2 regions of the Alishewanella maricola genome follow, and region 1 is predicted to be linked to the other one. Evidence: predicted binding sites of a transcription regulator. Region 1 holds the regulator's gene; the other holds the start of a gene.
What was found. Region 1 encodes FliA, which starts transcription of late flagellar genes. Its sites were predicted from a motif close to CTAAAGNTNNNNNNNNNNNNGCCGATA; they were not measured.
Positions count from the first base shown of each region.

Region 1 (5,046 bases):
AAATGCCTTGCCGGTCAGTTACCTAACACATGGCCAACGTGTGCCAGAAGATATTCGGATTGCTGACGCGGCCGATTTAGTAAAAGAAGCGGAGCAGTTACGTCAACAACACAGTGATAACCGCCATCAATGGTATCAAGACGACACAACGCAGGTAGCAGTTGCCTATGCCTAAAGATGTATTAGCCGATGATCAAGCCAGTGGCCTTAGAAAAATGAAGAAACAGATGGTAAAAGTGATTTCCATAACCGGCGGTAAAGGTGGCGTGGGTAAAACCAACGTTACATTGAATCTGGCTATGGCGCTGGCCCAGCTGGGGAAAAAGGTTTTAGTACTTGATGCCGATCTCGGTTTAGCCAATTGCGACGTGATGTTGGGTTTGCGCGTCGATAAAAATTTATCCCATGTCCTTGCTGGATCGGCTACTTTAGACGATATTTTAGTAGAGGGGCCTTACGGTATTAAAATTGTGCCTGCCACCTCCGGTAGTCAAAATATGACGGAGCTTTCTCCGGTAGAACATGCTAGTTTAATTCGTGCCTTCAGTGAATTACACACACCTATTGATGTGTTACTAGTTGATACCGCCGCGGGTATCTCCGATATGGTGCTTAGTTTCTCTCGTGCCTCGCAAGATGTCTTAATGGTCGTATGTGATGAACCCTCTTCCATTACCGATGCTTATGCTTTAATGAAGATTTTAAGTCGCGACCATGGCGTCGATAAATTTAAAATTGTAGCGAATATGGTGCGCAGCCTAAAAGAAGGCCAAGAATTATTTGCTAAACTGACTCGTGTCACTGATCGATTTCTTGATGTCAGTTTAGAATTAGTGGCCACCGTGCCACAGGATGAAAACGTGCGCAAAGCTGCGCGCAAACAGAAAGCTTTTATTGAAGCCTTCCCAACAACACCGGCGAGTATGGCAATTAAAACCTTAGCGCTTAAAGCCGTGAAATGGCCGTTGCCAGGCAGTGCATCTGGGCATCTGGAGTTTTTTCTGGAGCAGTTAGTACAGCCACAGTCTGATTAGGGGGTTCTGTGAACAGTAAGCTTGCCGCTTATGGTGGCGTAGACCACATGCAACAGTTAGTGGAGCGACAAGCTCCGCTGGTCAAACGTATTGCCTATCACTTATTGGCCCGTTTGCCGGCCAGTGTGCAAGTCGATGACTTAATTCAATCTGGGATGATCGGTTTAATTGAAGCTGCGAAAAATTTCGATGGTAGCAAAGGCGCGAGTTTTGAAACCTTTGCAGGCATTCGTATTCGCGGCGCCATGCTAGACGAAATTCGTCGCGGCGATTGGACGCCGCGTTCAGTGCATCGTAATTCCCGTTTAATTGCCGACACCATCGCCGAGCTAGAAGCTGAGTTGGGCCGTGACGTAAAAGATTATGAAGTCGCAGAAAAACTTGCTATCTCATTAGATGAATATCATCATATGCTTAGTGATGTTAGCTCGGGTCGAATTATTGGTATTGAAGACCTTGGTATTTCTGAAGACGTGTTGGTCACTGCTGATGATAGCGATACCGATCAGTTATATCAGCATCAAGCTAACAGCGCCTTTAACGATGCACTTGCCAAAACCATCAGCAGTTTACCAGAGCGAGAAGCGTTAGTGCTGTCGCTTTATTATAATGAAGAACTAAACTTAAAAGAGATCGGGGCGGTGCTGGATGTTAGCGAGTCTCGTATCAGTCAGATTCATAGTCAGGCATTGGTGCGTTTAAAAGGCCGAATGCAGGCTTGGTTGTAATGCATCCATATTATCTGGATGACTTTCTCTTCGGAGGGGACTTTGAATAAAAATATGAAAATCCTTGTGGTAGATGACTTTTCTACTATGAGACGCATCATCAAAAATCTGTTGCGCGATCTAGGCTTTACAAATATTTCAGAAGCAGATGATGGCAGCACGGCTTTACCTATGTTACAAGGCGGAGATTTTGACTTCGTGGTCACAGATTGGAATATGCCGGGTATGCAAGGTATCGATTTGCTAAGAGCAATTCGAGCCGATGCTAAGCTGAAGCACATTCCGGTGATGATGGTAACGGCTGAAGCTAAAAAAGAACAAATCATCGCGGCAGCTCAAGCTGGCGTTAATGGTTACATCGTCAAACCTTTTACTGCTGCAACCTTACAGGAAAAGCTGGCGAAAGTATTTGAGCGGATCGGTTAAACCGTTTCTTGCCAAGGAGTAAAGCCATGCCTGTGACTAAGGTCCCATTAATTACGCTTGAACAAGCAAAAGAACTCGTTCAGCTACTGGAGATTGGTGAGCAAGAAGTTGCTAATCAACTGGTGCAACAGCTAGGTACGCCTGGCTCATCTGAGCTATTTGCTGAGGTCGGTAAAATTACCCGACAACTGCACGATTCCTTAAAAAACTTTCGATTTGATCCAGCTCTTAGCAATATATTGCAAGAAGATATTCCTGATGCGAAAAAGCGCTTAAACCATGTTATTGATATGACAGAGCAAGCCGCTAACCGTACCATGGATGCCGTAGAATCTTGTTTACCGATTGCCGATGAGATCACTAAACAACTTGGGCAATTAATGCCGCAATGGCAAAAGTTGATGCAGCGCGATTTGCCCTTAGCTGAATTTAAAGCGCTTTGTCATAATATTGATGGTTTTTTACAAAAAACCTCGAGCGAATCATTACGTCTAAACAGCTTGTTAACTGACGTTTTGATGGCGCAAGATTTTCAAGATCTTACTGGGCAAATTCTTCGCCGTGTGATTGAACTAGTACGAGAAGTCGAAGAAAGCCTTATCGGTCTTGTTACTGCTTTTGGTAAATCCAGTTCGCAATTTCTGGAACAACAACCCGCAAAAAGTAAAACTAAAACGTTGGTTGCTGCCGAAGGTCCGATTATTGATGCCGCTGAGCGTGCAGATGTAGTAAATGGTCAGGACGATGTCGACGACTTACTGTCTAGCTTAGGGTTTTAACTGAGGTGTCTGCAGATGAGCTTTGATATGGACGAGGATATTCTTCAGGATTTTCTGGTAGAAGCCGGTGAAATTTTGGAGTTGCTGCAAGAACAGTTAGTTGAGTTAGAAAATAACCCAGATGACGCGCCGCTACTTAATGCGATTTTCCGTGGTTTTCACACGGTGAAGGGCGGGGCGGGGTTTTTATCGCTAACCGAATTAGTTGATGTCTGCCATGGCGCGGAAAACGTATTTGATATTTTACGAACAGGCAAACGCTCGGTAACGCCAGAATTGATGGACGTGATCTTGCAAGCGCTCGATTCGGTCAACAGTATGTTTACCGAAGTCAAAGGTCGGCAACCGTTAACGCCAGCGGCGGCTGATTTATTAGCGGCACTGCATCACTACAGTGAACCTGCCGCTGCAGATCCGGTCGCTGAAGCGCCAGTAGTGTCAGCGCCGCCAGCCGCAACGGCTCAAGCGGCTGCAGAAATTGAAGATGCGGGTGATATCGACAGTATTTCTGAAGCAGAATTCGAGCGTATGCTTGATGAGCTGCATGGCAGCGGTGCCCCTGGTCGTGATAGTGCGCCTACTGCGAAAACGAGTGCTGATCTTGGCGCTGATATGTCTGATGACATTACCGATGACGAATTTGAAAACCTGTTAGACCAGTTACATGGTAAAGGCAGTTTTAACACCGACACTCCAGCTAAAGCTCCTGCAGAAGCTGAACCCGTCAAGCCAAAAGCTGCTGCGCCAAAAGATGACGAAATTACTGACGACGAGTTTGAAGCCTTATTAGATCAATTGCATGGCAAAGGCAAAGCGCCAGTGACACCCCCGGCGGCTAAAGCTACGGAGCGTCCAGTTCCACCTGCACCGGTAACAACACCGCAAACGCCTGCCGCAACGGCTGCACCAGTTGTGGCAACGCCAGCGGATAAAGGCGCACCGCCGGCTGCAGCTGCCGCTGCCGCTGAAACAACGGTACGAGTCGATACTAAACGCCTAGATCAAATCATGAATATGGTTGGTGAATTAGTGTTGGTGCGCAATCGTTTGGTAAGCTTATCCAGCTCAACGCAAAACGAAGAAATGACTAAGGCGATTGCCAACCTTGACGTGGTCACTGCGGATATTCAAGGTGCGGTGATGAAAACGCGCATGCAGCCCATTAAGAAGGTGTTTGGTCGTTTCCCTCGTGTGGTGCGTGATTTAGCACGCTCTTTGAAAAAAGATATCGATCTAATCCTTGAAGGTGAAGAAACCGATTTAGATAAAAACTTGGTGGAAGCCTTAGCCGATCCGTTAGTGCATTTGGTGCGCAACTCGGTTGACCACGGGATTGAAATGCCTGATGTCCGTGCAGCTGCAGGTAAGGCACGGACCGGTATTGTGAAATTAGCGGCTACCCAAGCTGGGGACCATATTCTGTTGACCATTCAAGATGATGGTGCCGGTATGGATCCAGAAAAACTCAAAGGTATAGCCATTAAACGCGGTGTTATTGATACCGATGCGGCCGCCAGAATGTCGGATACCGATGCCTTTAATTTGATTTTTGCACCCGGCTTTTCAACTAAAGAGCAGATTTCAGATATATCTGGTCGCGGTGTCGGCATGGATGTGGTGAAAACCAAGATCACTCAACTGAACGGTACCGTGCATATTAGTTCGAAATTGGGTGAAGGCACTACGCTAGAAATCAAGGTGCCGTTAACCTTAGCTATTTTGCCAACCTTAATGGTGGTGGTAGGTAAACAAACCTTCGCTTTACCTTTAGCCGGTGTCAATGAAATCTTTCATCTAGATCTAGCAAAAACGAATATTGTTGATGGCCAGTTAACCATCGTGGTGCGCAACAGAGCCATACCCTTGTTTTACCTCGAACATTGGTTGGTCAAAGGCTCTGATAAAAAGCTGCGCCGCGAACAAGGTCATGTTGTGATCGTGCAAATCGGCCAGCAGCAGGTAGGTTTTGTGGTTGATCAACTGATTGGCCAAGAAGAAGTGGTGATCAAAGCGCTTGATGCTTTATTACAAGGTACACCTGGCATGGCTGGTGCTACCATAACTTCTGATGGTGGTATC
Region 1 is NZ_JAEINI020000010.1:61,555-66,600, forward strand. Features, by position in the region: gene flhF (flagellar biosynthesis GTPase FlhF) at 1-175, shown strand, start outside; gene JAO78_RS13260 (MinD/ParA family protein) at 168-1,034, shown strand; gene JAO78_RS13265 (RNA polymerase sigma factor FliA) at 1,043-1,762, shown strand; gene cheY (chemotaxis response regulator CheY) at 1,805-2,188, shown strand; gene JAO78_RS13275 (protein phosphatase CheZ) at 2,215-2,967, shown strand; gene JAO78_RS13280 (chemotaxis protein CheA) at 2,983-5,046, shown strand, end outside.

Region 2 (5,046 bases), on a different contig from region 1:
GGTGGCATCTTATAGTTGCCGGTTGCTAGAACAGATTGCGGCCAGTCATTTTACGCTGCCCGATGGTGAAGTGGTTAATCTAACCGCGTCTGGCGGTTATGCACTTTATCCATTACCTTTACTCGGTGGCCAGTTGTTGAATTGGGAAAGCTCAATGCAATTAGCCGAGCAGGCATTACTGCAGTTAAAAGCTCAAGGTTTAAGCGCGGTGGTGGGCAGTTTGGCTTTTGCCAGTCAATTGGATGCGTTTGAATTTGAAGAGAGTGTTGATTTACCGTTGCAGATTAATCGCTTGTTAGCTGAAGGGTTGATTTGGTTAGAGCAGCATCGGCTTTAGCACCGCTTTTGCAAAGACGACACCCACGTTTTGGGTGTCGTTTGTGTAGCGCTGACTACTCTTCTTTTAATAAACGCTGCGCTTGTGCCAAAATACCGGCACTGTCTAAGCCTAATTCTTGATAAATCTCTTGTTGCGTACCGTGTTTAATAAACTCATCTGGTAAGCCTAAGTTGAGGATCTGGCCTTGATAATGTAGCTGCACCAAGTACTCATTTACCGCAGAGCCGGCACCGCCCATAATGGCGTTATCTTCAACAGTCATCACGTAGCTGTGATCCACAGCTAATTGCTGTAACAGTGCAGTATCTAATGGCTTAACAAAGCGCATATCAACTAAGGTGGCGCCAAGCGCTGTGGCCGCTTGCTCACAGGCGCCAAGCAGTGGACCAAAGGCCAAGATAGCCAATTTTTTACCGCGCTGTACCACTTTTGCTTTACCCAGTGGTAATAACTCCATCGTTGTTGCGGCCGCTTGATTGTTACCGCTACCTCGTGGATAGCGAACGGCGGCCACCCCGTTATGTTGATAGCCGGTATAAAGCATTTGCCGGCATTCATTTTCATTGGATGGCACCATAATGGTGATATTGGGAATGCAGCGTAAAAAGCTGATATCAAAAGCACCTTGGTGAGTTGGGCCGTCAGCTCCTACAATGCCCGCGCGGTCAATGGCGAACAACACATCTAATTGTTGCAGCGCCACATCGTGGATCAGTTGATCGTAACCGCGTTGTAAAAAGCTCGAGTAAATAGCCACTACTGGTTTTAAGCCCTCAATAGCCATGCCTGCGGCCAGCGTCACCGCATGTTGCTCGGCGATGGCGACATCAAAATAGCGCTTAGGAAAGCGTTTTGAAAACGCCACTAAGTCAGAACCTTCTCGCATGGCAGGGGTAATACCTTGGAGCCGCTCATCTTGCTCTGCCATATCGCAGATCCACTGGCCAAATACATTGGAAAAGGTTGGTGCACTGGCTTTTTTAGCCGGTTGCGTTTTAGCCGCGGGATCAAATTTTGCGACCGCATGATAACCAATCGGATCGGCTTCGGCAGGGGCATAGCCCTTACCTTTTTTCGTGACGATATGCAGTAGCTGAGGGCCTTTAAGCTGGCGCATATTGCGAATGGTATCGACCAAGCCCAATACATCGTGACCATCAATTGGGCCGATATAATTAAAGCCAAGCTCTTCAAAGAAGGTACCGGGTGTTACCATGCCTTTAAAGTGTTCTTCAGCGCGGCTGGCTAACTGATGTAATGGTGGCATGTTGCTGAGGATTTTTTTGCCGCCCTCACGCAAGCTAGTATAAAAACTGCCCGATAAAATGCGGGCAAAGTATTGGTTTAACGCGCCAACGTTCTCTGAAATAGACATTTCATTGTCATTTAAGATCACTAGCATGTCCGGTTTAATTTCACCTGCGTGGTTTAAGGCTTCAAATGCCATACCAGCTGTAATGGCGCCATCGCCGATAACCGCTACAACTTTGCGTTGATTCTTAGCTTGTTGTGCTGCCACAGCCATGCCTAAGGCTGCGCTGATGGAAGTACTGGAGTGACCTACCGATAACACGTCATAGACACTTTCTTCCCGATATGGAAAAGGGTGTAGGCCTTCTTTTTGGCGGATAGTATGCATTTGATGACGACGACCCGTGAGGATCTTGTGTGGGTATGCCTGATGACCTACATCCCAGATCACCCGATCAAAAGGCGTGTTGTAAACATAGTGCAGGGCAACAGTCAGTTCGACGGCACCTAAACCTGAGGCAAAATGACCACTACTTTGGCTAACGGTTTTTAATAAAAACTGCCGCAGTTCATGGCTCAGTTGGGGTAAGGTTTCCTGAGGTAATTGCCGAAGTTCATCGGGCAAATTAGCCTTAGTTAACAGTGGATATTCCGTCATATCAATTTGCATAACAAATGCCTATGTTAAAACTTTCTGGCAATAATATAGTGGGCAAAGCGTGCAAGCTCAGCCGTATCGTAGGGTAGCCGTTCGAGGGCGGCAAGGGCTTCTTGATAAAGTTGTGCCGCTTTATCTTTGGCGCCGGCCAGCCCCAATAAGGCCGGATACGTAGCTTTGTTGGCTTTAAGATCAGAACCCTGTGTTTTTCCTAAAGTGGCCGTGTCGCTTTCAATGTCCAGAATATCGTCCTGCACTTGAAAGGCCAAACCTAGCGCACTAGCAAACTTTAACAAATCCAGCAGGATTTGTTCATCTTCTACCGGGCTGGCGTAATAGGCTAGTTTAACTGTGCTTTCAATTAATGCACCCGTTTTTAAACGATGCATTAACTCTAATTTCTCTAAGGTGATTTTTTGATTGGTTTGCGCCAAGTCTATCGCTTGGCCGGCACACATGCCGGTGGCGCCTGCTGCTTGTGCTAGCGTTTTCACCATTAATACCTGCCGACGTGGGCAAACCTGTTGGTAATCATGACTGCTCAATAGCTCAAAAGCAAAAGCTTGCAGTGCATCTCCGGCTAAAATCGCCGTGGCTTCACTATAAGCTTTATGGCAAGTGGGTTTGCCGCGGCGTAAATCGTCATTATCCATGGCCGGCAAGTCGTCATGAATTAATGAATAACTGTGGATCGCTTCAATTGCCACTGCTGGGGCATCGAGATCAGACAGTTTAGCACCTAACATTTGACCTAGGCTGTATACCAGAAAAGGTCGAACCCGTTTGCCACCCAGCAACAAACTGTAAGCCATGGCATCATGCAACAAGAAGTTCGTCGGAACTGTTGTTGCAAGCGCCTGTTGCAGTTGTTGTTCCACCCGCTGCTGAAATAGCGAAAGACTGGTTGGGGCCAAGGTTAGTCTCCTGTTTGCGGCTCAAACGGCTGCAAAGGTTCAGGTTGTTGTTGTAACAAAATCTGGACTTTTTGTTCCGCCGCGTGCAGTTGCTGCTGACTGTGTTTGACCAAACTGATCCCACGCTCAAATTGACTTAAGGCTTGCTCTAAAGACAGCTCACCCTGTTCCAACTGTTGGACGATGTGTTCGAGTTCTTGGATGGATTGTTCAAACTGACCTGGGTCTGCAGATTTTTTACTCATATTATTCCCCAAAAAAACTGTGCGCAACCTTATCGTAGCAGGCTATTATGGTCAATGAAATTGCGTATAGTAACGACTAAATTGGTATTCTTTGCTGATTTATTGCTTAATGATTCAGAGTTAAGGTCGATAACTAGTTTGCAGCTGATATAAAATAACTAAAATTAAGATTCAAAAGCCAGCCCCGGCACTGTTTTGGAAGGAGTAGGATGTGGATTTAGCGACCCTAATCGGATTGATTGGCGCAATTGGCTTTATTGTAATGGCGATGTTTATCAGTAGTAGCGGTGACGTCGGCATGTTTGGTGATTTGGTCTCGGTGCTCATTGTATTTGGTGGCTCGGTATTTGTTGTACTAGCTAAATTTACCTTGGCTCAATTTTTAGGTGCAGGTAAAGCGGCTGCCAAAGCCTTTATGTTTAAAATTGAATCACCAGAAGAATTAATTGAAAAGGCCGTGCAATTAGGTGGTGCCGCACGTCAAGGTGGTTTTTTAGCCCTAGAAGAGGCTGAGATTCCTAATAGCTTTATGCAAAAAGGCATTAATATGTTGGTGGATGGCCATGACGCTGATGTTGTTCGAGCAACCATGCAGAAGGATATTTCGTTAACCGAAAAGCGCCATGAAACAGCTATTGCTATTTTTCGTAGTTTGGGTGACGTAGCACCGGCTATGGGAATGATCGGTACCTTGATTGGTTTGGTGGCGATGTTATCTAACATGGATGATCCTAAAGCCATCGGCCCGGCGATGGCGGTGGCATTGTTAACAACTTTGTATGGTGCCTTTGTTGCCAACGTTATGGCTATTCCGTTGGCCGACAAATTAGCGATCCGCAACCAGCAAGAAAAACTGAACAATATGTTGATCTTAGATGCGGTATTAGGCATTCAAGATGGGCAGAATCCAAAGGTTATTGAAGGGATTTTACGTAACTATTTAGCGCAAAATAAACGCGAAGTGGCAGGAGAGGCAGCATGAGTGACGAAGAAGAATGCAAATGCCCACCGCCTGGGTTACCCGCTTACATGGGAACCTTTGCTGATTTAATGGCGCTTTTGATGTGCTTCTTCGTGTTGTTATTAGCCTTTTCTGAAATGGACGTGTTGAAGTTTAAACAAATTGCCGGCTCTATGAAGTTTGCTTTTGGTGTGCAAAATAAAATTGAAGTGGATGATATCCCCAAGGGAACCAGTGTTATTGCCATGGAGTTTCGCCCTGGGCGGCCTGATCCCACGCCAATTGAAACGATCCAGCAGCAAACCATGGAAATGACCCAGCAAGTCATTGAATTTCAAGCGGGTGAAGAAGACTCTGCCGGCGGGCGCCAAGACCAACGCGATGATCAAACCGGTGGGCAATCGGCATTAAATGCTGAGGAGCAAGAAGCTGCCGATGCTACAGCCGCCGCTGCCGCAGAAGCCGCCCAAGAGCAAGTTAATGAAACGGTGAAGAAGTTAGCTGAAGAGCTGGAGCAACAAATCGTTGACGGCGCAGTCGAGTTAGAATCATTGGGGCAGCAAATCATTATTCGTATCCGCGAAAATGGCTCTTTTCCGTCGGGCTCTTCTTTTTTACAGCCGCGTTTTATCCCGATAGTGCGGCAAATTGGGGTGATGCTCAATGATATTCCCGGT
Region 2 is NZ_JAEINI020000001.1:580,954-585,999, forward strand. Features, by position in the region: gene JAO78_RS02855 (two-component regulator propeller domain-containing protein) at 1-337, shown strand, start outside; gene dxs (1-deoxy-D-xylulose-5-phosphate synthase) at 393-2,261, opposite strand; gene ispA ((2E,6E)-farnesyl diphosphate synthase) at 2,276-3,163, opposite strand; gene xseB (exodeoxyribonuclease VII small subunit) at 3,166-3,408, opposite strand; gene pomA (flagellar motor protein PomA) at 3,620-4,390, shown strand; gene JAO78_RS02880 (flagellar motor protein MotB) at 4,387-5,046, shown strand, end outside.
Region 2: pomA (flagellar motor protein PomA) is a predicted target of FliA. The motif match lies at 3,514-3,540, and genes of this name have one in related genera.